Regions from separate parts of the Pseudomonas tensinigenes genome, predicted to be linked through region 3. Evidence: predicted binding sites of a transcription regulator. Region 3 holds the regulator's gene; each other region holds the start of a gene.

The links. The regulator FliA, encoded in region 3, starts transcription of late flagellar genes. The targets are predictions, from matches to a motif close to CTAAAGTTTNNNNNNNNNNNGCCGNTAA.
Positions count from the first base shown of each region.
Region 1: HU718_RS29560 (methyl-accepting chemotaxis protein) is a predicted target of FliA. The motif match lies at 2,404-2,431, and genes of this name have one in related genera.
Region 2: HU718_RS24390 (flagellar protein MotY) is a predicted target of FliA. The motif match lies at 1,431-1,458, and genes of this name have one in related genera.

Region 1 is NZ_CP077089.1:6,609,452-6,619,610, reverse strand. Features, by position in the region: gene HU718_RS29570 (NorM family multidrug efflux MATE transporter) at 1-1,273, opposite strand, end outside; gene HU718_RS29565 (LysR substrate-binding domain-containing protein) at 1,433-2,353, shown strand; gene HU718_RS29560 (methyl-accepting chemotaxis protein) at 2,536-4,512, shown strand; gene HU718_RS29555 (aldose 1-epimerase family protein) at 4,732-5,946, shown strand; gene HU718_RS29550 (YifB family Mg chelatase-like AAA ATPase) at 5,943-7,436, opposite strand; gene HU718_RS29545 (hypothetical protein) at 7,610-7,780, opposite strand; gene HU718_RS29540 (N-acetyltransferase) at 7,815-8,348, opposite strand; gene HU718_RS29535 (HigA family addiction module antitoxin) at 9,177-9,446, shown strand; gene HU718_RS29530 (BRO-N domain-containing protein) at 9,441-9,968, opposite strand.
Region 2 is NZ_CP077089.1:5,498,026-5,508,184, forward strand. Features, by position in the region: gene HU718_RS24385 (argininosuccinate synthase) at 1-326, opposite strand, end outside; gene HU718_RS24390 (flagellar protein MotY) at 456-1,364, opposite strand; gene pyrC (dihydroorotase) at 1,525-2,571, shown strand; gene rnt (ribonuclease T) at 2,568-3,245, shown strand; gene HU718_RS24405 (peroxiredoxin) at 3,324-3,926, opposite strand; gene HU718_RS24410 (bacterioferritin-associated ferredoxin) at 4,241-4,459, shown strand; gene bfr (bacterioferritin) at 4,661-5,134, shown strand; gene grxD (Grx4 family monothiol glutaredoxin) at 5,328-5,669, opposite strand; gene HU718_RS24425 (molybdopterin oxidoreductase family protein) at 5,767-7,872, opposite strand; gene plzR (PlzR type 4 pili assembly inhibitor) at 8,007-8,297, opposite strand; gene argF (ornithine carbamoyltransferase) at 8,702-9,622, shown strand; gene HU718_RS24440 (ABC transporter ATP-binding protein) at 9,619-10,159, shown strand, end outside.
Region 3 is NZ_CP077089.1:2,044,126-2,054,284, forward strand. Features, by position in the region: gene HU718_RS09015 (hypothetical protein) at 1-1,987, opposite strand, end outside; gene HU718_RS09020 (DUF6124 family protein) at 2,277-2,636, opposite strand; gene HU718_RS09025 (hypothetical protein) at 3,224-3,892, shown strand; gene flhA (flagellar biosynthesis protein FlhA) at 4,174-6,303, shown strand; gene flhF (flagellar biosynthesis GTPase FlhF) at 6,315-7,655, shown strand; gene fleN (flagellar synthesis regulator FleN) at 7,772-8,602, shown strand; gene fliA (RNA polymerase sigma factor FliA) at 8,599-9,339, shown strand; gene HU718_RS09050 (chemotaxis response regulator CheY) at 9,506-9,877, shown strand; gene HU718_RS09055 (protein phosphatase CheZ) at 9,896-10,159, shown strand, end outside.

The DNA.
Region 1 (10,159 bases), 2.1 Mb from region 3:
CCCACCAGACGCCCGTCGGCCCCCAGTTGAGGTGGAACGCCATCCACCACGCCGCCGGCGCACCGATCAGCCAATAGCAGGCGAGCCCGACGAGGAACGTGGTTTTCGCATCCTTGAGCCCACGAATGCAGCCCATGGCAATCGTCTGCGTGCCGTCGAACAACTCAAACCACGCCGCCACGGCCAGCAGGCTCACCGCGAGGCGGATCACCTCGGCAAACGCCGGATCGTTATGGTCGAGGAACAAGCCGACCAACTGATTCGGCAACAGCCAGAACACCATGGCAAACGCCAGCATCACCACCGCGCCGAACGCGATGCCGACCCGGCCCGACATGCGTGCATCCAGCAACTGACCGGCGCCGTAATGCTGGCCGATACGCATGGTGATCGCATACGACATACCGGCTGGCACCATGAACGCTACCGAAACGATCTGCAGGGCAATCTGGTGCGCGCCCATTTGCGTGCTGCCCATGGTGCCCATACACAGCGCTGCAAAGGCAAACAGCCCGACTTCCACCGCGTAGGTGCCGCCAATCGGCAGGCCGAGGCGCCACAGTTCCTTCAGATATTGCCGATTGGGCCGCGACAGGCCCGCGCGCAACGGATAAGCGTCGTAGGCTGGATGCCGGCGAATATGCCAAGCCAGCACCAGCGCCATGCAGTTGGCGACAATCGCTGTGACCAGCCCGATCCCCATCAACCCCAGTTTCGGCAGGCCGAACATGCCGGTAATCAGCGCGTAATTGAGCAGAAAGTTAGCCACTGTGCCGCCGAGGCTGATGACCATCACCGGTGTCGCCCGGCCAATTGCGCTGGTGAAGCCGCGCAGGGCCATGAAGCTCAGGTAGCCGGGCAGGGCGAAGGGCAGGGCGATCAGGAATTGCCCGGCAGCGTTGACGTTGGTTTCGGTCTGGCCGAACAGCAACAACACCGGTCTCAGATTCCACAGCAATAAACCGGCGCCCAGCGCCATTAGCCACGCCAGCCACAACCCTGCTTGGGTCAGGCGTGCAGCGCCCAGAATGTCGCCTGCGCCTTGGCGGATCGCCACCAGCGTGCCGACGGCTGCGATCACGCCGATGCAGAAGATCGACACGAACGAATAGCTCGCCGCGCCCAGACCGCCGCCGGCCAGTGCTTCGGGGCTGATGCGCGCCATCATCAGGGTGTCGGTCAGCACCATCAACATGTGCGCCAACTGTGAAGCAATCAACGGCCCCGACAGCCGCAGAATGGCCCAGAGTTCAGTACGCACAGGATGCTGCATGGTCATCACCACTCGATTTTCAGAGGGAACAGGAGATCGAGGATTCTCGGCGCTTGGCAGGCTTTGCACAAAGGGATAAAAAGGATGGGTGGCATGATTAAAACTCATCTTGAACACATTCTTTCACGTCGGCTGCATCCCGCTGTAGGAGCTTTCTGCATGTCTCGTCGTCTTCCTCCCTTGTATGCCCTGCGCGCATTTGAAGCGGCGGCGCGACACAGTTCGTTCACCCGGGCTGCCGAGGAACTGTCGATTACCCAAAGTGCAGTGAGTCGGCATATTCGCACCCTGGAAGATCACTTCGCCTGTCGGCTGTTTCATCGCAGCGGGCGCAATCTGCAGCTGACCGAAGCGGCGCGGTTACTGTTGCCGGGAATCCGCGAAGGGTTTGGGGCACTTGAGCGGGCCTGTAATACCTTGCGCGCCGAGGACGACATCTTGCGCATGAAGGCCCCGTCAACCCTGACCATGCGCTGGCTGTTGGCGCGGCTCAGTCGCTTCCGCCATTTGCAACCGGGCAACGAAGTGCAACTGACCAGCGCCTGGATGGATGTGGATTCGGTGGACTTCAACGATGAGCCTTTTGATTGCGCTGTGCTGTTGAGTGACGGGCATTTTCCACCGGACTGGGAGGCGAGCCTGTTATTTCCCGAAGAACTGATTCCGGTGGGTGCGCCAAACCTGCTGAATGATCAGCCATGGGATTTGGCCCGGCTGGCGTCCACCGAATTACTCCACCCGACCCCGGATCGTCGTGACTGGCGCAGTTGGCTGGAGCACATGGGGCTGTCCGATCAGGTGTCGCTCAAGGGCGGACAGGTGTTCGATACCCTCGAGTTAGGGATGATCGCCGCGGCGCGCGGTTATGGTGTGTCGATGGGCGACCTGTTGATGGTCGCCGAAGATGTGGCGCAGGGACGACTGAGCTTGCCGTGGCCGACGGCCGTCGCCAGCGGACTGAATTATTACCTGGTGTGGCCAAAAACCCGTCCGGGAGGTGAACGTTTGCGCCGCCTCAGCGACTTCCTGCAAGGCGAAGTCCGCGCCATGGAACTTCCGGCTGTAACACGCTTGAGCTGAAACGTTCGAGCCGCCACAATGGCGGCCTTGTGCCATAACCCTGCTGCTCGCTCAAGTATTCCGCTTTACCGCCGAATACGTGCATGTGGAACCGTCGTGCCGGTATCCACGATTCACCCCCACTATTAAAAATTATCCGAGCTGCGATCAAGGAGGATCGGAAAGTTCGGCCAGGAGCTGTCATGTCTCAACCTCGCGCTCGGATCGCCTCACAGTTAGGCCTCGCCCTCGCCGTGATACTGGCGATAGTCATCAGTGGCAGTACGGTGTTCGCCCTGCGTTCGCTGGATTCCGCCAACCTCGCTACCCGTGAAGAGCATCTGGCCAGTGAGGCGCGGCTGCTGGCCGACCAACTGAGCACCTTTCACGGCACGCTGCGTGAAAGCACCCAGCGCCTGAGCGGGTTGTTCGAGAAGCGCTTCAGCGCGGGTCTGAGCATTCACCCGAGTGAACCGGTGACAGTCGCCGGCACCCAGACCCCGGGCCTGCACCTGGGCAGCGAAGTGTTGAACAACAACTTCAAGGAAGTCGACGAGTTCAAGCAAATGACTGCCGGCGTCGCCACGTTGTTTGTGCGCAGCGGCGAAGACTTCGTACGGGTCAGCACCTCGCTGACCAAACAGGACGGCACTCGCGCCATCGGCACCTTGCTTGATCACGCGCACCCGGCCTACGCGAAGCTGATGGCAGGACAAAGCTACGTCGGTCGCGCCTTGTTGTTCGAGCGCTCCTACATGACCCAATACACCCCGGTGCGCGATGGCAGCGGCAAGGTGATTGCGGTGCTGTTCGTCGGTTTCGATTACACCGACGCGCAGAACGCCCAGTTCGACAACCTCAAGCGTTTCCGCATCGGTCAGACCGGCTCGCTGGCGCTGCTCGACGAGCAGAGCAAATGGCTGGTCGCGCCAGCCAGTGTGCAGGCGCTGGATCAGTCGATTCCGGTGATCACTGGTCTGGCCAAGACGCCGGGCAAAGGTCAGTTCTGGGCTGACAAATCCGAGGATTTCTACAGCGTTGCCGTACCTTTCGACGGCGGGCCGTGGTCGGTGGTGGCGAGCATGCCGAAAGCCGAAATCCGTGCAGTGACCTGGAGCGTCGGTACGCAACTGGCGATCGGCAGTCTGTTGGCGATGCTGTTGGCGGTCGGTTCGGTGGTCTGGCTGCTGCGCAGCAAACTGGCGCCACTGAGTGACCTGGTGCGTCAGGCCGAAGCTTTGGGTGCTGGCGATCTGAGCGTGCGTCTGAACGTATCGAGCAATGACGAAATCGGTCAGTTGTCCCGCGCGTTCAACCAGATGAGCCAGGCGCTGTCGACCATGGTCGAGCATATCCGCCGCTCTTCGGAAGAGGTCAACAGCCGTGCCCAGGCCCTGTCCGGTCTGTCCGGTGGTGCTTACGAAGGCATGGAGCAGCAGTCTGGCGAAATCACTAGCATGGCGGGTGCGGTGGAAGAGTTCAGCGCGACCTCGCTGAACATTGCCGACAACATGGGCGCAACCCAGCGTCTGGCACAGGAAAATGCCCAGCAAACCCAAATTGGCCGCAGCTCGATGGAAGAAGCGTCGTCCTCGCTGGAGCAAATCGCTGGCGCCCTGAACAGCACCGCAACGGTGATCAACACCCTCGGTCAGCGTTCGCAGGAAATTGGCGGCATCGTCGGTGTGATTACGTCGATTGCCGAGCAAACCAACCTTCTGGCACTTAACGCAGCAATCGAAGCTGCCCGCGCCGGCGAACAAGGTCGCGGCTTTGCCGTGGTAGCCGATGAAGTGCGCAGCCTGGCCTCGCGTACTCGTCAGGCCACCGATGAAATTTCCAGCATGATCCACAGCATCCAGCAGGAAACCGGCAACGCGATCAGCACCATGGAGCAGGGCAATGTGCTGATGCAGGAAGGCTTGTCGCGCAACGCCAATGTCGCCTCGGCGCTGGCTCGCATCGATGAGCAGAGCCGTTCGGCGGGGCAACAGTTTGCCGCGATTACCACGGCGACTCAGGAGCAGAGCAGCACCGCGACGTTGTTGAGCAGTAATTTGCAGAGCATTGCGTTGGCCAACAGTGAGCAGCGTGAGGTTGTGTCGAACCTGGCTGTTACGGCTAAAGAGCTGGAGAAACTGGCGGCGGATTTGCGTTCCGAGGTTGATCGCTTCCGTTGATACAGCCTTGATATAGCTTTCGCGAGCAAGCTCGCTCCCACAGTGTTCGGTGTGATTCACAGATTTTGTGAAGACCCGGATCCCCTGTGGGAGCGAGCCTGCTCGCGATTGCATCAATGAAGATCTTCGGCAGAACATGCGATCTGTCGATCTAATACACTTGCTGAAACGTTTCCGCAGCGCTATAAAAATGGCACAACTCCAATAAAGGCTGCTGCCATGACCCCGCTCAAACTCGCCGTCGCCCTCGGCGCTTTCACTGCTGCTTCCCACGCCATGGCTTGGGATTACGTCCTTCTCGATACCAACAAGCCCGCACAAAACTGGAGCATCACCAGTGAACAGCTCGGTGTGAAAACCGACAAACCCTTCTCCGTAAGCCTGCGTACCTTGCACGGTGGGCGGCAGGAAGGTGTCAGCATCGTTGATATCGATAACGGCACGATGAAACTCTCGGTGGTACCAACCCGAGGCATGAATGTCTTGCAAGCCTCTGTCGGCAATGTGCGCATGGGGTGGGATTCGCCGGTCAAGGACGTGGTCAACCCGGCGTTCATCGAACTCAACGGACGCGGTGGGCTGGGCTGGCTGGAAGGTTTCAACGAGCTGGTGACCCGCTGCGGGTACGAATGGGTCGGCCATCCCGGCATGGACAATGGCGAACTGCTGACCCTGCACGGCCGCGCCGCCAACATCCCGGCCAGTACCGTCATGCTGCACATCGACGAAAAGCCACCGTACGCCATCAGTCTGCGCGGCGAGCTGAAAGAGCAAGCCTTCAAGAAAGTCGACTTTTCGGTGGTCACGGAACTGGTCACCGAGCCTGGCAGCGTGCGCTTTGCACTCAACGATACGCTGACCAACAACGGCGACTATCCGAAGGAATACCAGGCGCTGTATCACAGCAACTTCAGTACGCCGTTCCTCGAGCAAGGCGCACGATTTGCCGCTCCGGTGAAACAGGTGTCGCCGTTCAACGACAAGGCCAAGGGTGATTTGCCAGACTGGCAGACCTACCGCGCACCGACCAAGGACTACGACGAAACCGTCTACAACGTCGTGCCCTATGCCGACGCCAAAGGCGAAACCCTGACTGTTCTGCATAACAAGGCCGGCAGCCTGGGTGTTTCTGTTGGCTTCAATACCCAGCAGTTGCCGGTGTTTTCCCTGTGGAAAAACACTGACACCCAAGGGCAGGGCTATGTCACGGGGCTGGAACCGGGCACCAGTTTTTCTTACAACCGCCGCTATCAGCGTCCGCTGAATCTGGTGCCGACCATCGCACCCAAGGAACACAAACAGTTCCAGATCAGCTACAGCCTGCTCGCGGACAAAGGTGCTGTGGATAAGGCCTTGAAGCGTGTGACCGAGATTCAGGCGGGGCGCGAGACCGAAGTGCGGCAGACGCCGTTGGTGGATCTGACCGAGCATTAAGGTGTCGCCGGCCGATATTGCAGCGCCTCGGCCAAGTGTTCGCGTTTGATTGCATCGACTTGCTCAAGGTCTGCCAGAGTGCGGGCGACCTTGAGTAGCCGGTGTGCTGAGCGCAGCGATAACGTCAGCCGTTCACAGGCTGATTCCAGCCATTTCTCATCGACTGTGGATAACTTGCAGTGTTTTTTCAGTCCTGGCAGATCGAGAAACGCGTTGGCGCAGCCTTGACGCTTTTGCTGTCGTTCGCGAGCCTCGGCTACCAGTGCTGCGGCGCTGGCGCTGTCCTCGCCGGGTTTAATTGCCGGATTCAACGCCGTCGCCTCCCGCGCCACCGTCAGGTGCAGATCAATCCGATCCAGCAACGGCCCCGATAGCTTGTTGCGATAGCGCTGCACCATGTCCGGTGTGCACGAGCACTTGCCGCTGGGCTCACCAAGATATCCACAGGGGCAGGGGTTCATTGCTGCCACAAGCTGGAATCGCGCCGGAAAGCGCACGCGATCCTTGGCCCGGGCGATGACGATATGTCCTGACTCCAAAGGCTCGCGTAAAACCTCCAATACCTTGCGATCAAACTCCGGCAGCTCATCGAGAAACAGCACGCCATGGTGGGCGAGGGTAATCTCACCAGGTTGCGGTTTCGAACTGCCACCCACCAGCGCTGGCCCGGATGCCGAGTGGTGCGGTTGACGAAAGGGACGCTGCGGCCAATGGGTCAGCGGCGCGCCACTGGCGACCGACTGAATCGCCGCCACCTCTAGCGCTTCACTCTCGGCCAGCGGCGGCAACAGCCCCGGCAGGCGACTCGCCAACAATGTCTTACCCGTCCCAGGCGGCCCGCTGAACAGCAAGTTATGGGCGCCCGCAGCAGCAATCAGCAGCGCTCGTTTCGCCGCCACTTGCCCCTGCACTTCATTCAAGTCGGGATAAGGCTTGCTGGCATGCATCAACCCGTCTGATACATAGGGCTCAACCGGCGTATGCCCATTGAAATGCGCCACCGCCTCCAGCAAATGATCCACCGCAAACACCTTCAACCCCGAAGCCAGGCACGCCTCCTCGGCATTCGCCCGCGGCACCACCAGCGCACGACCCGCCTTGCGCGCCGCAAGTGCTGCCGGCAACACGCCACGCACCGCTCGTACGGCGCCGGACAACGCCAACTCACCCAGACATTCCACATCATCCAGCGTCAGACACGGCACTTGCACACTCGCCGACAGAATCCCCAAGGCAATCGCCAGATCAAACCGCCCGCCATCCTTTGGCAGATCCGCCGGCGCCAGATTCAAAGTGATCCGCCGCGCCGGAAACTGCAGCCCGGAATTGATGATCGCGCTGCGCACCCGATCCTTGCTCTCCTTCACCGCCGCCTCGGGCAGGCCGACCATGGTCAGCGACGGCAGACCGTTGGCCAGATGGACTTCGACGGTGACAGCGGGGGCTTCCACGCCTATCTGGGCGCGACTGTGGACGATGGAGAGGGACATGGTCGTTCCTTGAGCTGAATCGGGGAGCCGCTTCCTGCGGGTTTTTTGAAGGGTAGTCGGGGGAGGGGATGTTGGTAGGTGGGTTCTATGAGCGAATTTTCACCGGATGTTGCAGGAGACAATAACCTGCAGGTATAAAAAAAACGCCTGTTAGGCGGTCATTTTTGCGGTACTCAGGTTCCACCACCGGCGAGCCAACCGTCGGGCTCCATTTCCTTGCCATAGGTCGCGGCCACTTTCAAAAAATGTCGCTGACTGGCTGAAACTCTGTCCGGCAAACCGAGTGCCTCGGTACCCGGTTTGGACACCCGTGCCGGTTGGGTTTTCTGCTTCTTCTGCTTCATAAACACCTCACGTGCCGGGATGCTTGATTCGATCTTATTGGTCGTCCAATGGAAAGACAAGGCGACCGGTTGTATCAAAATAAAATCCCAGCGTTTGATAGTAAGGAATGGCGCCTGAGTCTGGCTCTTGTACTTCGATTTGCGTGCACCCCAGCTTCCGGGCGTAGAACTCTGTTGTCAGCAATGCCATCGGCGCGATCCAGCCCCGCAAGGTATTCGTCTTGCATGTGTGTCCCTGTAAAACGATTTTCACGCAGATCGTGCTTCTTCGCGGCGTTGCGTAGCACAGTCCGCACAGTTCTTCTTCGTACCAAAACGCCAAGTCCAGCCCTTTTGCATCTTTGGTCTTCCAGTCCAAAACAGCGTCCCAGGGATACCCAACGGGGCCGGTCCACTGGTGGAATGCGTTGATTGCTACTGGAGTAATCGGATCGATCCTGAGTGATAGGGTATCAACTCCAGCTGCCAGGGCTTCTGGGTCCATGGACATTGTTTGATGTGCAAGTTTGCGCGATTCAGATTTGAGTGTCTGATTTCGAAGCTCGGTACCTTTGCCTTTTCTTCGCATCGTCTTGTTCTGTCGGGATCAATATGCAGACGATATCGAAGGCATTGATGCTTACGTAATCAGACGTAGGGGACGGTCCTCGTAGGACTGTGCTTGCGTTAGTGAAGGACGTTGGAGATGGCAGTTCAGGGTGTGAGAGGGCGGAGAGGCAATACTTTATACCGGCATGGATGAGGGTTTTGCGCTGCTCTCGATCGTAAATGAGCTTTGACTCCTGAGCGGTACTGAAGGATCCTCACGCTCGAGGACTGCAACTGCGCATTCGTCGGGACTGGGCACCAGCAAAGCTCCCCCGCATTTTTGGCAGCAGAGAAAGCTGGTTTCTCTGAAGTAGTGACGACGGGCTAGCCTGTCGGATTCTGAACCCAAGGCCGTAAAGCCAGGAGCTAAAGAATCGCTGCGACTATTCCTCCGAACAAAAAAAGGCGTCCTATGGACGCCTTTTTTATTTTTCACTCAGGACCTTCTACCGGCCAGCGCGCCGCTGGGCTCAAGCGCTGGCCCACATGTAACAGCAACTTCAATAAATCGCCGTTGGTTGGCTGACATATTCCCAGCCAAACGGAGTGCTTCGAGGTGCAAATCAACAATTTGAAATAGCTTTTCTTTCCTCTTCTTATCTTTCACAGATACCTCCATCTTGACGGGCATATTTCGTTTGCCAATGTAATGACATGCGTAAGGGCTGCGTAACTGGGTGCAGACGCTGATGTTTGTAGGGCCATGCCCTAATAGTTGTAGGACGCCGGCGAAAGGGGGGTGAAGGTCTTGTATCCGGGAGTCGGATGTTCCAGTTTGGCCACTCAACGCAGCCTCTGGAGGCGAAAAATGGATCGCAATGGTATGCGCCCGATTCATCCGGGCGAGGTTTTGAATAAGGAATTCATGGAGCCGTTGGGCATGACTGTCATGGATCTGGCCATGCCCACGAACTGGCCCGAAAGTGAGATCGAAAAGCTTGTGAAATGCCAGCTCAGGATCTGCGCCGATCTGGCAATCAGCCTTGCCATTCATCTCAACACTACGCCTGAGTTCTGGATGAATCTCCAATCGACTTACGATTTGCGCAGAGCCCAGTTCCGGCATGCGGGTTTATAGCGATTGCAGCATCCGCGAAGCTCTTTTCCACCATGGCCCCGTCATTGGGCGCTTGGTCTGTTCCCGTTCCACCACCATCAACGGCACATCCTGCAGCCGTATCCACGGCTGGTTATTCCAGTGCAACAAACTCAACGTCATGTCCGGCCAACTGAGCAAGCTGAGGTGTGGACGTTCGCTTGTGGTGGGGTGTTGGGCGTCGCGCAGGGTGGGGATGACCTGGTGGGTGAGCCATTCGCGTAGCGCACGGTATTCGGGGCAGTAGTGGTAGACGAGGAGGGCGTAGATGCCGGATTCGCTGATCAGCAGGGTGTTTTCGATTTGATTGTGGATCAGGGTTTTGCGGGTCTGGTATTGGTCGGGGTCGAGTTTTCGCAGCATGCGTTCGTTGAGGTAGATGTGTAGCAGGCGACTCAGGTCTCGGGCGCAGAACCAGGGTTGGTTCTGGATGAGGAGGGCGTGGAGGGGGAGTTTGTGGCGGGTAAAGATGTGCGGGGTCAGATAAGTCTCTTCTTGATTCATTGAGCAGTTCCTCTTGCTTAAGGGGCTGCCCTCAATCGTCGCCAAACGATTGGGTGGCAGTTGTACGCGGGTTGGCGAACCGGAGCAAAAGGAACCCGGCAGACCCGAAGGTCTCCCACGCACAACCGCCATGAAACGATGTGGCGGTAAATGTAGCCGCCATCATGGTTGTCGTGCGCCTTAAGCTGTTC
Region 2 (10,159 bases), 3.2 Mb from region 3:
TCGTTGGCGATTTCGATCAGACGTTTGGCGATCAGCGGACGTGCGATGGAAGTACCCAGCAGGTACTCGCCTTCGTAAACGGTGTTGGCGCGGAACATCGGGAACACGAAATCACGCACGAACTCTTCGCGCAGATCGTCGATGTAGATTTCTTTGACGCCCATGGCCTGAGCCTTGGCGCGGGCCGGCTCGACCTCTTCGCCTTGACCGAGATCAGCGGTGAAGGTCACCACTTCACAGTTATAAGTATCCTGCAGCCACTTGAGGATCACCGAAGTGTCCAGGCCGCCGGAATACGCCAGAACGACCTTGTTTACGTCCGCCATGCCATCACTCCACGGGGTTCTACGGAAAGCCGAGGAGTCTACCGCTCAAACGCGATAATTTACAGAGGCGCGACAGCTTAAGACGACAAAGCGACAGAATCTGTCGACAGCGCGACGATGACCGGCAGGTCAGGAAGTCGCTGCGGTGCTGGCTGGGGTGCTCGCCTGAGGCGCTGGAGCGGTGGTTGGCGCCACGCGTGCAAGCTTCACCGCAACCCGACGGTTCTTCGCCCGGTTGGCCGCATTGGTGTTCGGAACCAATGGGTATTGTTCACCGTGGAAACGTACTGTGATCTGCGATTCGGCGATGCCATTGGCCTTGAAGAAGTCGACCACTGCCAGCGCTCGGCGGCGCGACAGTTCGCGGTTGGTCAGACGATTACCGCTGTTGTCGGAATGGCCATCGAGTTCGATGTGATTGACCGTCGGATCGGCTTTCATGAATTCGAGCATCACTTGCAGCTTGGCCTTGGCGGCGACGTCGAGATCAACACCCTCGCCGGGGAAGCCGATCTGCGATTGCTTGATCTGGTCGAAATTCTGCGGCAGCAACTTCGCTACACAGGTCTGATAGTCGTTAAACGCCTTGCTGAATTTCACCGGCAATAAACGCACTTCCGAGACACGCCCATCGCCAGACGCGCGACGTACAACCGGGCTGCGACCGTCCAGCAGACCGCTGATCAGACCACCGGCCTGGGATTGCGAACTGCTGAACAGCACGTTGCCACTGCCGAGCCGGACGTTGCCCAGATTGATGTCACCACGACCCGGCTGCCACGGTGCCGCCGCCGCCAGCAACGTCGCCGAACCACCGCCAAGCATGGCGTTGTAGGCATTCAGACGGAAGATCGCCTGTTCGCCGGCCTTGCGCACGAACTCACCCGAGCCGAAATCGGTGATCGGTTGGGTCAGACGACATTCGAACTTGTCGCCGGCGACCGTCCACTCAATGTTCTCCAGACGGGTCTGGTACGTGAGCGCCATGGCCGGAAGGCTGGCAAACACACTGAGCAAGGCTAAATAACGCTGGCGCACGGGAGGCTCCATTGGCTTCTGAAACACAAAGACCGATTCACACTATGTTTACGGCATACCTACGGGATATCGGAAGGTTCCCGCAAAACTTGATAGCGAGTGCCTGCAAGAGTCTTTTCCGGTAGCATTCGCCTCAGTTTGACCCGCCTGGAAGCCCCTCATGTCCGACCGCCTGACCCTGCTGCGTCCCGACGACTGGCACATTCATCTTCGCGATGGTGCCGTGTTGACCAATACCGTTGCCGATGTTGCGCGCACTTTTGGTCGCGCCATCATCATGCCCAACCTGGTACCCCCGGTGCGCAACGCCGCTGAAGCCGACGGCTATCGCCAGCGGATTCTCGCTGCCCGCCCGGCCGGCAGTCGCTTTGAGCCGCTGATGGTGCTGTACCTCACCGACCGCACCCAGCCCGAAGAAATTCGTGAAGCCAAGGCCAGTGGTTTTGTCTACGCCGCCAAGCTGTACCCGGCCGGCGCGACCACCAACTCCGATTCCGGCGTGACCAGCATCGACAAGATTCTGCCGGCAATCGAAGCCATGGCCGAAGTCGGCATGCCGCTGTTGATCCACGGTGAAGTCACCCGTGGCGACGTCGACGTGTTCGACCGCGAAAAGATTTTCATCGATGAGCACATGCGTCGTGTCGTCGAGCGCTTCCCGACGCTGAAAGTGGTGTTCGAACACATCACCACCGGCGACGCCGTGCAGTTCGTCAACGAAGCTTCGGCCAACGTTGCCGCGACCATCACCGCGCATCACCTGCTCTACAACCGCAATCACATGCTGGTTGGCGGGATTCGGCCGCACTTCTATTGCCTGCCGATCCTCAAGCGCAATACGCACCAGGAAGCCCTGCTCGACGCCGCTACCAGTGGCAGCGCGAAGTTCTTCCTCGGCACCGATTCGGCGCCGCACGCCCAGCACGCCAAGGAAGCCGCTTGCGGTTGCGCCGGCTGCTACACCGCGTACGCCGCCATCGAGATGTACGCCGAAGCCTTCGAACAGCGTAACGCGCTGGACAAACTCGAAGCCTTCGCCAGCCTCAACGGCCCGCGTTTCTACGGCCTGCCGGCGAACACCGATCGCATCACCCTGGTTCGTGAAGAATGGACTGCCCCGACCAGCCTGCCGTTTGGCGAGCTGACCGTTATCCCGCTGCGCGCCGGTGAAAAACTGCGCTGGCGCCTGCTGGAGGAACACGCGTGAGTGAAGACCATTTCGACGACGAACTGGACGGTCAAAGTGGTGGTGGCGGTTCCCGTCACCCGATGGCAGCACGCTTTCGCGGCTATCTGCCGGTAGTCGTCGACGTAGAAACCGGTGGTTTCAACTCGGCCACCGATGCGTTGCTGGAGATTGCTGCGACCACCATCGCCATGGATGAAAAGGGCTTTGTTTACCCCGATCACACCTACTTCTTCCGCGTTGAGCCGTTCGAAGGCGCCAACGTTGAAGCGGCAGCGCTGGAGTTCACCGGGATCAAGCTCGATCATCCACTGCGCATGGCGGTCAGCGAAGAAACCGCGCTGACTGACATTTTCCGAGGTATCCGCAAGGCGCTGAAGGCCAATGGCTGCAAGCGCGCGATTCTGGTCGGTCACAACAGCAGCTTCGACCTCGGCTTCCTCAACGCCGCAGTTGCGCGACTGGACATGAAGCGCAACCCGTTCCACCCGTTCTCCAGCTTCGACACCGCGACGCTGGCGGGTCTGGCCTACGGTCAAACCGTGCTGGCTAAAGCCTGCCAGGCTGCCGACATCGATTTCGACGGCCGTGAGGCGCACTCGGCGCGTTACGACACCGAGAAAACCGCAGAGCTGTTCTGCGGCATCGTCAACCGCTGGAAACAGATGGGCGGCTGGGAAGACTTCGAAGACTGATTGATGGTCGTCGGGTAAATCCCGCGCATAAAAAAACCGGCCACTTGGGCCGGTTTTTTTGTACCTCGACGTTGCGCCTTACAGGGCAGCAGCGTTCTCGGTCAGGTATGCAGCAACGCCTTCTGGCGAAGCGTTCATGCCTTTGTCGCCTTTTTTCCAGTTGGCAGGGCAGACTTCGCCGTGCTCTTCGTGGAATTGCAGAGCGTCGACCAGACGAATCAGCTCTTCCATGTTACGGCCCAGCGGCAGGTCGTTGATGATCTGCGAACGGACAACGCCTTTGTCGTCGATCAGGAACGCGCCACGGAAAGCCACGCCGCCTTCGGATTCAACGTCGTAAGCCTTGGCGATGTCGTGCTTCATGTCGGCAGCCATGGTGTATTTCACCTGGCCGATGCCGCCATTGTTCACTGGAGTGTTGCGCCATGCGTTGTGAGTGAAGTGCGAGTCGATCGACACAGCGATCACTTCAACGTTGCGTGCCTTGAAGTCGGCCATGCGGTTGTCCAGAGCGATCAGCTCGGACGGGCAGACGAAGGTGAAGTCCAGTGGGTAGAAGAACACCAGGCCGTATTTGCCTTTGATGGCCGAGGACAGGGTGAAGCTGTCAACGATCTCGCCATTGCCGAGTACGGCCGGGACGGTGAAGTCAGGGGCTTGTTTGCCTACGAGTACGCTCATTGATATCTCCTGGTGTAAAAACTTGAAGTTCAGGGTCCGCGCCAGCCTGCCATCCTCAGACGACAGCCCTGTGACACGAACCCCCTTCGCAAGGGCCGACCATCATACACTGCGAATTTGGCCTGTCCTTAACGGTTTTTTAAAGCAGGCGCAGAACGGCGCTGCATTTACGGGGCCAGGCAAATCGCCAGTAAATACCGTTCGTCAGTCATGGCTGTTAATCAGCTGAAGCCTTCCGAAAGCACTTTGACAATCATTCTCGTTAACATTAAGATCCATCGCAATTGAGTCACAACCAGCGACGGTTCTCACTTATGTATGTTTGTCTCTGCACTGGCGTCACCGACGGACAGATCCGCGAAGCGATCTATGAAGGTTGCTGCAGCTATAAAGAAGTTCGCCAGGCCACCGGCGTCGCCAGCCAATGCGGCAAATGTGCCTGCCTCGCCAAGGAAGTGGTCCGCGAAACCCTGACCAAGCTGCAAACCGCTCAGGCCGCGATCCCCTATCCGGTAGAATTTACTGCCGCGTAATAACACCCCATTTCAAAGAACCGGACTTATGTCCGGTTTTTTTATGCCTGTAAATCAATTGCTTAGGCTCCAGACGCGGAACACAAACATTCTTATTCCGATTAATTTTCATATATTATTCAATAACTTAGGTTTGACACTTATAAGTACGAAGCTCAAACTCCGCCTTATATACAGCTATTACAGGGCAGGACTCCGATCATGAAAGGCGACATTACAGTCATCCAGCATCTCAACAAGATCCTTGCCAATGAGCTGGTCGCGATCAATCAGTACTTCCTGCATGCGCGCATGTACGAAGATTGGGGTCTGAACAAGCTCGGCAAACACGAATACAAAGAATCCATCGACGAGATGAAACACGCGGACAAGCTGATCAAGCGCATCCTGTTCCTCGAAGGCCTGCCAAACGTGCAGGACTTGGGCAAGCTGCACATCGGCGAGCACACCAAGGAAATGCTGGAGTGCGACCTGCGTATCGAGAAGACCGGCCACGCTGACCTGAAGACCGCGATCGCGCATTGCGAGACCGTCGGTGACTTCGGTAGCCGTGAACTGCTTGAAGACATTCTCGAATCCGAAGAAGAACATATCGACTGGCTGGAAACCCAACTGGGCCTGATCGATAAAGTCGGTCTTGAGAACTATCTGCAATCGCAGATGGGCGAAGAGTAAGTTAGCGCCCGCTAAACTCGAGACACTAAAAAGCCCCGCCCTCTTTCGAGGCGCGGGGCTTTTTATTGCCCGGATTGCGGTCAATACCGCAATCCCTGTGGGAGCCAGCCTGCTGGCGATAGCGTCATGTCAGCCGACAACGTCGTCAGCGGCAGAAAGCATTCGCGAGCAGGCTCGCTCCCACAAAAGCTGATCAGGCTTCGGACTTGTTCGCCGCTGCCGCTTCAACAGCCGACTTGATGGTGGTTTGCAGCGAACCGTCTGCAGCCATCTCGGTCATGATGTCGCTACCGCCGACCAATTCACCGCCAACCCACAGTTGTGGGAAAGTCGGCCAGTTGGCGTACTTCGGCAGGTTGGCGCGGATTTCCGGGTTCTGCAGGATGTCCACGTACGCAAACTTTTCGCCACACGCCATGACAGCCTGCGCAGCTTTCGCGGAGAAGCCACACTGTGGGGCATTCGGCGAGCCTTTCATGTAAAGCAGAATGGTGTTGTTGGCAATCTGCTCTTTAATCGTTTCGATGATATCCATGGAGCACCTCGGCTGAACTTTCCGACTCATGGGTCGGCACGGTGGCGCATTGTAACGGAATCCCGAGCGCCATGCTCGGTCTCCCCGACAGACTAGATCAAGCCGCCGCCACCGTCACCGGCACACCATTGAGCGCGGCGTTGCCGGATAGCTCGTCGAGCTGGCATTCATCGGTCAGGTCATTGGCACTTGACCCCGGCTGACCGCTGGCAATCGCCATTTGCACGCCCGGGCGCGCATGGCCCCAACCGTGCGGCAGGCTGACAACGCCTTTCATCATGTCGAGGCTGCCGAGTACTTCGACTTCGATTTGCCCGACCCGCGAACTGACGCGCACCAATTGACCATCGTTGAGACCACGACTGGCAAGGTCATCCGGGTGCATCAACAACTGGTGACGCGGCTTGCCCTTCACCAATCGGTGATAGTTGTGCATCCAGGAGTTGTTGCTGCGCACATGACGGCGGCCAATCATCAACAGCTCATCGGCGGCCGGTGCTTGCAATGCGGCGAAACGCGCGAGGTCAGCAAGGATCTCCGGCGGAGCGGCCTGTACATGCTGATCAGGCGTTTTCAGGCGCGGCGCCAGATTAGCTTTCAACGCCCCCAGATCAATACCGTGCGGATGATCAAACAGCGTCGCTAAAGACAGCTTTTGCTCAGACGCGTCACCGTACATGCCCATGCGAAGGCCCATGTCGATCATCTTCGCCGGCGGCATGGTCGGTTTCAGCTCCTTGCCGGTCTTCTCGGCAAACGCCTTGGCCAGGCCCACGAAGATCTCCCAATCATGCAAAGCGCCCTCGGGCTTGGCGAGGATCGCGCGATTGAAGCGGGTGACGTTACGCACCGCGAACAGATTGAACGTGGTGTCGTAGTGGTCATTTTCCAGCGCCGAGGTCGACGGCAGGATCAGATCGGCGTAGCGCGTGGTTTCGTTGATATACAAGTCGATGCTGACCATGAACTCCAGACCGTCCAGCGCCTGCTCCAGTTGCCGCCCATTCGGCGTCGACAGCACCGGATTACCGGCGACGGTGATCAGCGCACGGATCTGGCCCTCGCCTTCGGTGAGCATCTCTTCGGCAAGCGCCGAGACCGGCAACTCGCCGCCGTATTCAGGACGTCCCGAGACACGGCTCTGCCATTTGTTGAAATGCCCGCCCGAGGTCGACGCCACCAGATCTACCGCAGGTTCGGTGCACAGCGCGCCGCCAACCCGGTCGAGGTTGCCGGTGACCAGATTGATCAACTGCACCACCCAATGGCACAACGTGCCAAAGGCCTGGGTCGAGACGCCCATGCGCCCATAACACACCGCACTCGGCGCAGCAGCGAAGTCACGCGCCAGCTGGCGGATCTGCTCGGCAGGCACGGCGCACAACGGACTCATGGTTTCAGCGGTAAACGATGCAACTGCCGCGCGCACTTCATCCAGACCATCGACCGGCAGATGACTGTCGCGGGTCAGGCCTTCACTGAACAACGTGTTGAGCATGCCAAACAACAGCGCCGCATCGCCACCGGGACGCACGAACAGGTGCTGGTCAGCCATGGCCGCCGTCTCGCTGCGCCGTGGATCGACCACAACGACTTTACCGCCGCGCGCCTGGATTGCCTTTAAACGTTTCTCAACATCTGGCACGGTCATGATGCTGCCGTTGGAGGCCAGCGGATTACCGCCGAGGATCAGCATGAAGTCGGTGTGATCGATGTCCGGAATCGGCAGCAGCAAACCATGGCCGTACATCAGATAACTGCTCAGGTGATGCGGCAACTGATCGACCGAAGTCGCCGAGAAGCGATTGCGCGTCTTCAGCAATCCAAGGAAATAATTGCTGTGGGTCATCAGCCCGTAGTTGTGCACGCTCGGGTTGCCTTGATAGACCGCCACAGCGTTCTGGCCATGACGCTCCTGAATCGCCGCCAGTTTATCGGCCACCAGCGCAAACGCCTCGTCCCACTCGATCGGCAGCCATTCACTGCCAACGCGGCGCATCGGCTGGCGCAAACGATCCGGATCGTTCTGGATGTCTTGCAGGGCCACGGCTTTGGGGCAAATGTGGCCACGGCTGAAGGTATCGAGGGCATCACCTTTGATCGAGGTGATCGCGACGTGGCCATCGGTTTCGGTGGTTTCGATGGTCAGCCCGCAAATGGCTTCACACAGATGGCAGGCACGGTGATGGAGAGTCTTGGTCATGGCCAGTCTCTGTCTTGTTCTGGGCGGGCAATAACGTCCGCGGGAACAAAACTATGGCCCCGGCGCCGTTCAGGCGCCAGCGACGTTCGTCTTGTGAATCGACGCCTATCAGGAGAGCCGATAAACCGCCATGATCAGTTCGACGGCAACTGCGGCGGCGCGGCCAGCTGAATTTCCTGGATGGTTTCGATCTGCTCGTGGGCGACGTGCACGCCGGTGAGTTCGCCGATCAGGCGCCAGTGCTCGTCGAGGCCGGCACTAATGGTCGCCATGCGATCAATCATGTGCCGGCCGGCGGTCTTCACCACTTCGTCTTCGCTGCGCAGCAGTTCGAAAGACATTGAGGTGACCGACGCGGTGAGATGGGTCAGTGAGCGAGCCGTGTGGCCCAGCAATTCCATTAACAGTTTTTCTTTCGATTCCATGCGGAGGCTTCCTGCGTCGCTCGAAAGTTATTTATAACCCAGCGCTTTGCTTTAGCAAATGTTTCAGCCTGAGCATCCGACCAAATGATGGCATGGCGCCACGGTCGTAAACCGACCCAAGCGACTCGATCCCCGCCACACCGCATTGCCAAGCCCTGCGAGGCCAGTGTACAAAGAGGCTCGCGACGCACCTGAACCCGGCTGCAAATGCGCGACTGCAACATCCAGTGCACCCTTCGATTCCCGCAAAAACCGTAGCCTATTGGAAAAACGCGACATTTAGTGTCAATATCGCGCCTCCCCCTATTTCGTCGCCCCGTGCGGCTTACGCCGCAGGTCTCGCCCGTTGTTCCGTTAAACAAGGCTTTGAGCATCTGCGGTTTGTAGCAAAAAGGTAGTCAATGATGAGCGCAAGGCACTTTCTCTCCCTGATGGATTGCACGCCCGAAGAGCTGGTCAGCGTGATCCGTCGAGGCGTTGAGCTCAAGGACCTGCGTAACCGCGGCGTACTGTTCGAGCCTCTGAAAAACCGCGTGCTGGGCATGATCTTCGAGAAGTCCTCGACCCGTACCCGGATCTCCTTCGAGGCCGGCATGATCCAGCTCGGCGGCCAGGCGATCTTCCTCTCGCCCCGCGATACCCAACTGGGCCGTGGCGAGCCGATCGGCGACTGCGCAATTGTCATGTCGAGCATGCTCGATGCGGTGATGATCCGTACCTTTGCCCACAGCACCCTGACCGAATTCGCCGCCAATTCGCGCGTGCCAGTGATCAACGGCCTGTCCGATGACCTGCACCCGTGCCAGTTGCTGGCCGACATGCAGACCTTCCTGGAACACCGTGGCTCGATCCAGGGCAAGACCGTGGCCTGGATCGGCGACGGCAACAACATGTGCAACAGCTATATAGAAGCGGCGATGCAGTTCGACTTCCAGTTGCGCGTTGCCTGCCCGGAAGGCTACGAACCAAACCCTGAGTTCGTCGCGAAGGCTGGCGATCGCGTGACCATCGTTCGCGATCCGGCCGACGCCGTGCGCGGCGCGCATCTGGTGAGCACCGACGTCTGGACTTCGATGGGTCAGGAAGAGGAAACTGCCAAGCGCCTCAAGCTGTTCGCGCCGTTCCAGGTCAACCGTGCCCTGCTCGACCTCGCTGCCGAGGACGTGCTGTTCATGCACTGCTTGCCTGCGCACCGTGGCGAAGAAATCAGCCTCGACCTGCTTGATGATCCGCGCTCCGTCGCCTGGGATCAGGCAGAAAACCGTCTCCACGCACAGAAGGCCCTGCTCGAGTTCCTCGTCGAACCGGCATATCACCACGCATGAGCCATGAATTACTGCTGAACCTGCGCAACCTCGCTTGCGGCTATCAAGATCAACGTGTGGTGCAGAACCTCAATCTGCACCTCAACGCCGGTGACATCGGCTGCCTGCTCGGCTCGTCCGGCTGTGGCAAGACCACCACCCTGCGCGCCATCGCCGGTTTCGAGCCGGTGCATGAAGGTGAAATCACCCTCGGCGGTGAGACCATTTCCAGCGCCGGCTTCACCCTGGCGCCGGAGAAACGCCGGATCGGCATGGTGTTCCAGGATTACGCGCTGTTCCCGCACCTGAGCGTTGCCGACAATATTGCCTTCGGTATTCGCAAGCATCCGAACAAGGAGCGCGTCACCGAAGAGCTGCTCGAACTGGTCAACCTGAAGAACCTCGGCAAGCGCTTCCCGCACGAGTTGTCCGGCGGCCAGCAGCAGCGCGTAGCCCTCGCCCGCGCCTTGGCGCCGGAACCGCAATTGCTACTGCTCGACGAGCCATTCTCCAATCTCGATGGCGAACTACGCCGCAAGCTCAGCCACGAAGTGCGCG
Region 3 (10,159 bases):
TGCTGTGTTTGTCGTTCATGCCGGTGTAGGCCACGATTACCCGGCCACCGGTTTGGGCATTGAGCGGTGCCAGAGTCACAGCGGCGCCGCTGCCTTGCGCTTGCGGCATCTGCGGCGTTGGCAAAGGATTTTCCAGTGCCACCCCGACATCGAACTTCAACGGCTCGGCATAACTCGTCCCGCCGGCGGCGCGTTTGATCTCGTACCGGGCGATCACCGATCCGCCTTCATTGCCCTTGATCAGCTCGGCCCCGATGGGGAAGGGTACCGGTTGTCCGGCGGTGAACTCGCTCAGCTTGATCGAGTCGGTATATTCGCCGGTGATCGAACCGTGCCAGAACATGAAGACTTCATCGCCTTTGACCGTCTCGGTATACACCACCGTCAGGGTGGTGCCGGCGGTGTCGGCGGGCAGGACGCCGTTCACCACGCCGGCCACTTCCGGTTGCGGCAGTTCCAGGCGGGCCTCGCCGACTTGCAGGATCTCGGTGTGGATCGACTCGCGAATGGCGCGGGTGGTCTCGTACGGGTCCAGCGTGGCGAGCACCGTCTCGGCGATCAATTGCTGGTAGTAGAACTCGGCCTTGCCGCCGTTGACCGGGGCCAGGTGTTTGCCGTCGATGTTGTACAGCAGCGGTTGGGCCGCGACGATGTCGTTACGGGTGATGGGACGTGAAGGCAGGTCAGGCAGGTAGGGCTTGAGGCCTGGCGTGGTGCCGAGCATGAATATCTTGAGGACCTGGCCTTCGGCAAAGGATTTGTCGAAGGGGATTTCGACACGCACCTGGGGCAGTGCGGGATCCAGTGCTCCGGAGTTCTCGTCCAGCATTTTCGGCGCGGCCAGCCGTTGGACTTCGCCGATGGCGCGGATGAATTGGCCTTTGGAACGTAGATCAGGGGATGCGTCGGCCTTTTCCAAGCGGTACGACAAGGTGATCTGCGACTTGGCCAACTGGCGCAGCACGGCGTTGGGAACCTTGTCGTCAGTAACGCTCGGCACGCTTGTCAACGCCGCGCCTTCTACTTCCAGATCAATCGGTGGCCCTTCGACCGGTGTGCCCTTGATCCTGATGTAGGGAATGTCACCGACCGTGAACTTGCTGGTATCCGTGGCGATGATTTGCACGGTGCCGTCGGCGTCGCCCAGCTTGTCGACGTCCAGCACGTTGTTCAGTGTTTCCTTGAGCAACGGCGCCCCCAGCCGTGTTGCATCCACCGCCACCACGATGCGTTGCTCGGCACTCCAGTCCTCGGAGCGGTTAAAGACGCAGTCGTACACCTCGAAAACCACGGCCACGCCGGACGTTTCCGCATCACCGGCCTCTCGGATGATCGCTTCCGTGATGCTGATGATGATCGGCGCCTTGCCTTCGGCCTGTTCCTGAGTCAGCGCAGCACTGAACACGTAGATGCCGCCCCAGCTGAGACGACAGACATCGCCCGCCGCCGCGAAGGGGTAGGGCGGTGTGCCGTCAGCCTTGCCAATGCTGATCGGCACGCCAGCGGCGACGTTGTCCTTGTCGATGCCGCCGTCAACGATCTCCTTGGGAATCGTCATGATCAGCTTGGAGTGCCCGCCATCATCGTTGTCGTCATCGCCGCCGGGGCGCGTGAGTTTGACCAGCACCTGCATGACTTCGGACGCTTGATCCATGCCGCCCAGGGGCTTGACCACATAGGACACCGCAAAACGGCCATCGACCATGTGCCGGGACGGCACGAACATGCGCAACTGCGTATTGACCTCGGTCGCGTCGACAGTTTCCACCCAGACGTTCTGCCCGGTGCCCCAAAAGATCGTCAACCTGTCGCCTTGCGCCATGTTCCCCCACGGCCCGGCCTGGCACAGCAGACCGTTAAGGGGAAAGTTGCCCAGCGCGGCCGCGATGTTGATGCCCCAGATGTCGGGGTCCTGCGATACCGGGTCCTTGCTGCGACCGGGGATGTTGAGTTCTGTGAGGGCGAGAGGCTGATCAGGCGTTGACATGGCATCGGCTCCGTGCGGGAAGGGGACGGAGTGAGTTAACGCGCAATAAGGAAACTGCGCACCTGTCAGATCTGACAGGTGCGCGGGGGTATCCGACGAGCGGTTGTTTGCTTTTTCCTGCTTGAGCGATGTGGAGGCTTTGAAGACGCCTTCGCGAGCAGGCTCGCTCCCACAGGTTCGGTGGTGTGAACACAGCCTGGTGATCGACACCGATTCCTGTGGGAGCGAGCCTGCTCGCGAAGGCGTCAGCCGCCCCGACTCAGCACTCAAGGTGCGTCACAGAGGCGCGCTACTGCGGCACCTCCAGATTATCCATCACCCGATTCACCGCCAGTTCACCGAGCATGATCAGCTGCGCAATCCCCAACAAAGTACGACGCTGCGACGCGGGTATGAGATGGGCGAAGTCCTGGGCGATGGTTCTGGCTGAGGCGAGCGTTTCGCTGGCATCGGCCAGCAGTTCCTCGTTTTTGAAATCCGCGGTCACGGCGTACATCCGCCTGGTTTTACGTGGCGGCGGGGTGGAGCCGGGTGGGCAGAGGTAGTGATCGAGGGCGCGGTCGGCGGCTTCGTGGAGTTTTTTTGAATCGAGGGATTCGTAGGGGGAGGTGGGGTCGGTTTCGGGTGGGTTGGGTGTTGGTTTGATCATCGGTAAAGCCTCTAGAGTAGTGAAGCTGCCACCGTTCGCTGCTAACGAAGGAGGTGGCGGCTGTACGCGGGTTAGCAGACCAGGACTCTAGAACCCGGCGCACCGAAGTGCCCCACGCAAAGCCGCCATAACGGCGACGGACTTTGTGCGTCTAGAGTTGACCCGGGCTGCTAAACCCGATCGCTGAAGTAATCAGCGACCGATCCACAATAGAACCCGCCCCCAAGGCGCACAAGCCGGCGGATTCTGGCTTGGCTGTAGGCAATGGCGCAAGGACGTGTAGCCTTTAAGACGTGTCTTGAGGTGTCTTTTAAACGCCAGCGTTTAAAAGGGATTTTGCGCTGACGTCACTAGCCCCTTCGCGAGCAGGCTCGTTCCCACATTTGGAATGCAATCCCCTGCAGGCCTTCGCCTGCTCGCGACAGCGGTCTGTCTGGTTTGAATGGAAAAGCGGAAGACGGGGGGGCAGGCCCGGTTTACCGTCTGTCCGAAACCCCGCCCAACCTGATAGTTCTGACAGTAGACGCTTCGCTCCCGCTGAGGTGCCATGGGCATGGGAATAGTCCCGTAGCGCAGAGAGCACGATCATGGCAGAGGCTATCTATAAAAAGCTTGAAGGAATGACACTGGACTTTGTTTCAGGTCGGCTGGAGGAGAACCCGAAGGAGCGGAGCATCCGTTACACGGCGAGCTTCGATCTGGATCTGGACTTCACCCACTTTGTGCAAATGGCCAATGTTTATATTCCGGGTTATCTCGATAATCCGGTCAACGCCATCAGACCCGAGCTGGACGGCCTGGCTTACCACTATTCCTACAACTACCTGTTTGATGCGGCGGGGAACATTCGCGACAACCAGGCCTTGTTCGATCTGTTCACCTCGCCCAGCTATTACATGGATCAGTGGGCGACCGGTCCTGAGCTGGCAGTGCGCTTTGGCAAGCCGACGTTTGAAAGGGGCGGTCGCACGTTACGCATCACGGCGCGCAAGGATTTTCGATCGCTGCAAGATGATCACTTGATTCAACTCGGTGAGTTGCCGGTCATCCAGTTCCATTGGGCACTCAATCTGCTGGAAAGCCACCTGACAGGTCCCGGGACCCGTGCGCCGGAGACCAAGGTGGTTTTCATGTACATGGATGAGGATTTCGTCGAAGTGGAGGGAGAGCAATTGCTGCGCGGTACGCAGTACCTCAATGGCAAAGAACTCAAGTTCGGCGAAATTTTGCCCAAGCAGATTCTGATCGCGCAGTGACCGGCGTTTAGACGAGATTCTCAGGTTTACCTTTCGTCTGAGAGCGCGTCTGACTTGTCAGGTTTTACAGGTGTGGGAGCGTGCCTTTGCGTTTTGATTGCTGGGGGTTGGCAGTTGCTTGATGAGATCTGCTGACTCCGCTTTACCTGAAAAGATCGCTTCTCGCCCCGCTCAATCCCCTCTATTTCACTTCGCTGCAAAAGTTGGAAAGCTTCTTGCAGTACCCGCCGTGAGCCCGCTCTGGGCGTCAAAAGTTTGCTTTAAAGGAACGGGGAAAACCGGTGGATCGCTCTCAGTTATTCAACACAGCTCGCTCGAATGTTGCCGACCTCAGTCGAGGCAATCTGGGCGTGCCGTTGTTGCTGCTGGTCATGTTGGCAATGATGATGTTGCCGATTCCGCCGTTCCTGCTCGACGTGTTTTTCACCTTCAACATCGCGCTGTCGATCGTCGTCCTGCTGGTCTGCGTGTATGCGCTGCGGCCGCTGGATTTCGCCGTGTTCCCGACGATTCTGCTGGTCGCGACCTTGCTGCGGCTGGCGTTGAACGTGGCCTCGACGCGGGTGGTCATGCTCCACGGTCAGGACGGCCACGCCGCTGCCGGTAAGGTGATTCAGGCCTTCGGTGAGGTGGTGATCGGCGGTAACTACGTGGTGGGTATCGTGGTCTTCGCGATTTTGATGATCATCAACTTCGTCGTGGTGACCAAGGGTGCCGGGCGGATTTCCGAGGTGAGCGCGCGTTTCACCCTCGATGCGATGCCCGGCAAACAAATGGCGATCGACGCCGACCTCAACGCCGGTCTGATTGACCAGAACCAGGCCAAGGCGCGCCGTCAGGAAGTCGCCCAAGAGGCCGAGTTCTATGGTTCGATGGACGGTGCCAGCAAGTTCGTCCGTGGTGACGCCATCGCCGGCCTGCTGATTCTGTTCATCAACCTCATCGGCGGTATGGCCGTCGGTATCTTCCAGCACAACATGAGCTTCGCCGACGCCGGCAAGGTTTACGCCTTGCTGACCATCGGTGACGGTTTAGTGGCGCAATTGCCATCACTGTTGTTATCTACAGCCGCGGCGATCATGGTGACCCGTGCTTCCGGTTCGGAAGACATGGGCAAGCAGATCAATCGCCAGATGTTCGCCTCGCCGAAAGCGCTGGCGGTGGCGGCCGGGATGATGGCGGTCATGGGCCTGGTGCCGGGTATGCCGCACTTCTCGTTCCTGACCATGGCCGCGCTGGCCGCTGGTGGCGCGTACCTGTTCTGGAAGAAGCAGAACGTGGCCAAGGTCGTGGCGCTGGAAGAGGTCAAGCGTCAGCAGGAGCTGCTGCCGTCGCCGGCCCGTGCCATGGAAACCAAGGAGCTGGGCTGGGATGACGTGACGCCGATCGACATGATCGGCCTGGAAGTCGGCTATCGCCTGATCCCGCTGGTGGACCGCAATCAGGGCGGGCAATTGCTGGCGCGGATCAAGGGCGTGCGCAAGAAACTCTCGCAGGATCTGGGCTTCCTGATGCCCACTGTGCATATTCGTGACAACCTCGATCTGGCGCCCAGCGCCTATCGCCTGACCCTGATGGGGGTGATCCTCGCCGAGGCCGAGATCTACCCGGATCGCGAGCTGGCGATCAACCCGGGCCAGGTCTACGGCACGCTCAACGGTATCAACGCCAAAGATCCGGCTTTCGGCCTGGAGGCGGTGTGGATCGAAATCAGCCAGCGGGCCCAGGCACAATCGCTCGGTTACACCGTGGTCGACGCCAGCACCGTGGTCGCCACGCACTTGAACCAGATTCTGTACAAGCACTCCAGTGAGCTGATCGGCCACGAAGAAGTGCAGCAACTCATGCAATTGCTGGCCAAAAGCTCGCCGAAACTGGCTGAAGAGCTGGTGCCGGGCGTGGTCACGTTGTCGCAGTTGCTCAAAGTGCTGCAGGCGCTGTTGGCTGAACACGTACCGGTGCGCGATATCCGCAGCATTGCCGAAGCCATCGCCAACAACGCCGCGAAGAGTCAAGATACCGCCGCGTTGGTCGCCGCTGTACGGGTCGGCGTATCCCGCGCCATCGTCCAAAGCATTGTAGGCACTGAGTCGGAGCTGCCTGTGATCACCTTGGAACCAAGGTTGGAACAAATATTGCTCAATAGTCTGCAGAAGGCAGGACAAGGCTCGGAAGAGGGCGTTCTGCTGGAGCCAAGCATGGCCGAGAAGCTGCAGCGTTCGCTCATCGAAGCGGCGCAGCGTCAGGAAATGCAAGGTCAGCCGGTGATCCTTTTGGTCGCTGGCCCGATCCGCGCGATGCTCTCGCGCTTTGGCCGCCTCGCAGTCCCTGGATTGCATGTGCTGGCCTACCAGGAAATACCGGACAACAAGCAAGTGACCATCGTTGCGACAGTAGGGCCCAACGGCTGAGGTAGTGGTTTATGCAAGTTAAGCGTTTCTTTGCCGCCGATATGCGTCAGGCCATGAAGCTGGTTCGTGATGAGCTGGGCGCTGATGCCGCCATCATTGGTAACCGCCGCATTGCCGGCGGTGTCGAGCTGACGGCGGCACTGGATTACAAATTGTCGGCGCTGGCGCCACGGGTTCCGAACATGGAACTCGAAGACGAGCTGCGCAAGACCCAGTCGCGCATCGTCACTGCCCAGGCCGAGTTGAGCCTGCGTGGCGAAGCCGATGGCAATAGCAACCGCCAGATCTTCGCCGGCCTGCCGTTGACCGCTGGCCTGCCGCTGACTGCCGCTGAACCGCTGAGCGAGCCGACTTACGCCGCCCCGGCGCGTCCGGCCCCGGCGCCTGCGCAGTCCTCCGGCGGTGTTGATCCGCGCGCACTGGATTCGATGCGTTTTGAATTGAACAGCCTGCGCGAGCTGATGGAAGTTCAGCTCGGCACTCTGGCCTGGAATCAGCTGCAAGGCAGCCGTCCGGCGCAAGCCAACCTGTATCGCCGTCTGCAACGTATCGGTCTGTCCGGCCCGTTGTCGCGCGATCTGCTGGCGATGATCACTGATATCGAAGAACCGCGTCAGGCCTGGCGCATGCTGCTTGCGCATCTGGCGCGGATGATTGCCGTGCCGGAAGTCGAGCCGCTGGAAGAGGGCGGTGTGATTGCCATGGTCGGCCCGGCCGGCATGGGCAAGACCACTACACTCGCCAAGCTTGCCGCGCGTTATGTGCTGAAATACGGCGCGCAGAATGTCGCGCTGGTGAGCATGGACAGTTTCCGCATCGGCGCTCAGGAACAACTGAAGACGCTGGGCCGCATTCTCAATGTGCCGGTGACTCACGTCGATCCGGGCCAATCGCTGGTGCAGGCACTGGATCCACTGCTGCGCAAACGCGTGGTATTGATCGATACTGCCGGCCTGCAAGCCAGTGATCCGGCGCTGCGCATGCAGCTGGAAAGTCTGGCCGGACGTGGCATTCGTTCAAAAAATTATCTGGTCTTGGCAACCACCAGCCAGAAACAGGTTCTAACCGCCGCTTATCACAGTTACAAGCGTTGCGGGCTAGCCGGGTGCATCCTGACTAAACTGGATGAAACGGCCAGCCTTGGCGAAGTGTTGAGCCTGGCGATCAGTCATGAATTGCCGGTCGCGTACCTGACCGATGGCCCACGGATTCCGGATGATTTGCATCTGCCGCGCCGTCATCAACTGGTCAGCCGCGCCGTCAGCGTGCAAATGCAGGAAGAACCCAGCGAAGAAGCCATGGCTGACATGTTCGCTGATATCTATCACAGCCCGACCAAGCAGGTAGGCTGAGGTATTCATGAACAGTTTTTGTACCTACATCGATGGTCTGCCATGCATTGTTCCGGTTGTGAACGCGCAGCCAGTAATGTGGCCTCCGTCTATGCAAGACAAGGTAAAGAAATAACATGGGCAGCATGCATCCCGTACAGGTGATCGCGGTGACCGGCGGCAAAGGTGGCGTCGGCAAGACTAACGTGTCAGTGAACTTGTCGCTGGCGCTGGCAGAGCTTGGCCGTCGGGTCATGCTGCTGGACGCCGACCTCGGTCTGGCGAACGTTGACGTATTGTTGGGGCTGACCCCTAAACGCACGCTGGCCGACGTCATCGAAGGCCGTTGCGAGTTGCGCGACGTGCTGTTGCAAGGCCCCGGTGGCATCCGCATCGTCCCGGCCGCGTCCGGCACGCAGAGCATGGTGCACCTGAGCCCGGCGCAACACGCCGGTCTGATTCAGGCGTTCAGCGACATCGGCGACAATCTCGACGTATTGGTGATCGACACCGCTGCGGGTATTGGTGACTCGGTAGTCAGTTTTGTACGCGCCGCGCAGGAAGTGTTGCTGGTGGTCTGCGACGAGCCGACGTCCATTACCGACGCCTACGCGCTGATCAAACTGCTCAACCGCGATTACGGCATGAACCGCTTCCGCGTCCTCGCCAACATGGCGCAGAGCCCGCAGGAAGGGCGCAACCTGTTTGCCAAGTTGACCAAGGTCACGGATCGCTTCCTTGACGTCGCTCTACAATACGTCGGCGCCGTGCCTTACGACGAAAGCGTGCGTAAAGCGGTGCAGAAGCAGCGTGCGGTGTACGAAGCCTTTCCGCGTTCCAAGTGCGCACTGGCGTTCAAGGCGATCGCGCAGAAGGTCGACACCTGGCCGCTGCCCGCCAACCCGCGTGGCCACCTTGAGTTTTTCGTCGAGCGCCTCGTGCAGCAAACGGCAGGGCCCGTGCTATGACAGCAAGCGGTATGAACTACTACAAGAAGTCAGCACGTGACGCGCAGTACGAGTTGATCGAGCGTTACGCGCCACTGGTCAAACGCATTGCCTATCACTTGCTGGCACGCTTGCCGGCGAGTGTGCAGGTCGAAGACCTGATCCAGGCCGGGATGATCGGCCTGCTCGAAGTCTCGACCAAATATGACGCCAGCAAAGGCGCCAGTTTCGAAACGTACGCGGGCATACGAATCCGCGGCGCGATGCTCGACGAAGTGCGCAAAGGGGACTGGGCGCCACGCTCGGTTCACCGCAATACCCGGATGGTCAGCGACGCAATTCGCTCAATTGAAGCTAAAACCGGCCGTGATGCTAAAGATCACGAGGTTGCGGCCGAACTCCAATTGAGTCTCGACGATTACTACGGGATTTTGAATGACACCTTGGGCAGTCGCCTGTTCAGTTTCGACGACCTGTTGCAGGACGGCGAACACGAAGGGCTGCACGAGGATGGCGCGAGTGCTCATATGGAGCCGTCACGCGATCTGGAAGATGAACGCTTCCAGGCGGCGCTGGCGGACGCGATTGCCAATTTGCCGGAGCGTGAGCGACTGGTGTTGGCGCTGTACTACGACGAAGAGCTGAACCTCAAGGAGATCGGTGAAGTCCTTGGCGTCAGTGAATCGCGGGTCAGCCAGTTACACAGCCAGTGCGCGGCCCGTTTGCGGGGGCGTTTGGGGGAGTGGCGAGCGCGCTGAAGGCAGTGTGGGGACACTGCGAACGAGGCTGGTGCGGTGATGAACGGCACCGGTCTTGCTCTGTTGTGCTCCAGACAGTCTTCGAGTGCTGCGCCGATTGATTGAAGTGGCGCGTCCAGGTGCTGGGCGCGTTTAAGACTGCTTGGAGGTCGAATTGAACAAAGACATGAAAATCCTCATCGTTGATGACTTCTCAACGATGCGGCGGATCATCAAGAACCTGCTGCGTGATCTTGGGTTCACCAACACCGTCGAGGCTGACGATGGCGTGACTGCCATTCCAGTGCTCAACAGCGGAAGCATCGACTTTCTGGTAACGGACTGGAACATGCCGGGCATGACCGGTATCGACCTGCTGCGCCACGTGCGTGCCGATGAAAAACTCAAGCACCTGCCAGTGCTGATGGTGACTGCAGAAGCCAAGCGCGAGCAGATCATCGAGGCCGCTCAGGCCGGTGTAAACGGCTACGTAGTCAAACCTTTCACGGCTCAGGCGTTGAAAGACAAAATCGAGAAGATTTTCGAACGCATCGGCTGATGAACGCGCGGGGGAGCTATGGAGCATAACGAATCTTCACAGGGCGATTTCGAGTCGACCCTGAAAAAACACGCGGTCGAACTGGTCGAAAGCCTTGAAAAAGGCAGGTTCGGCGACGCTGTGCAACTGATCCATGAGCTCAATCAGACCCGTGACCGTGGCCTGTATCAGGAAGTGGGCAAGCTCACACGTGAACTGCACAGTGCGATCGTCAACTTCCAGATCGACCCGAACATGCCGCAGGCCGAGGAAGTGTCGCAAATCACCGACGCCACCGAACGC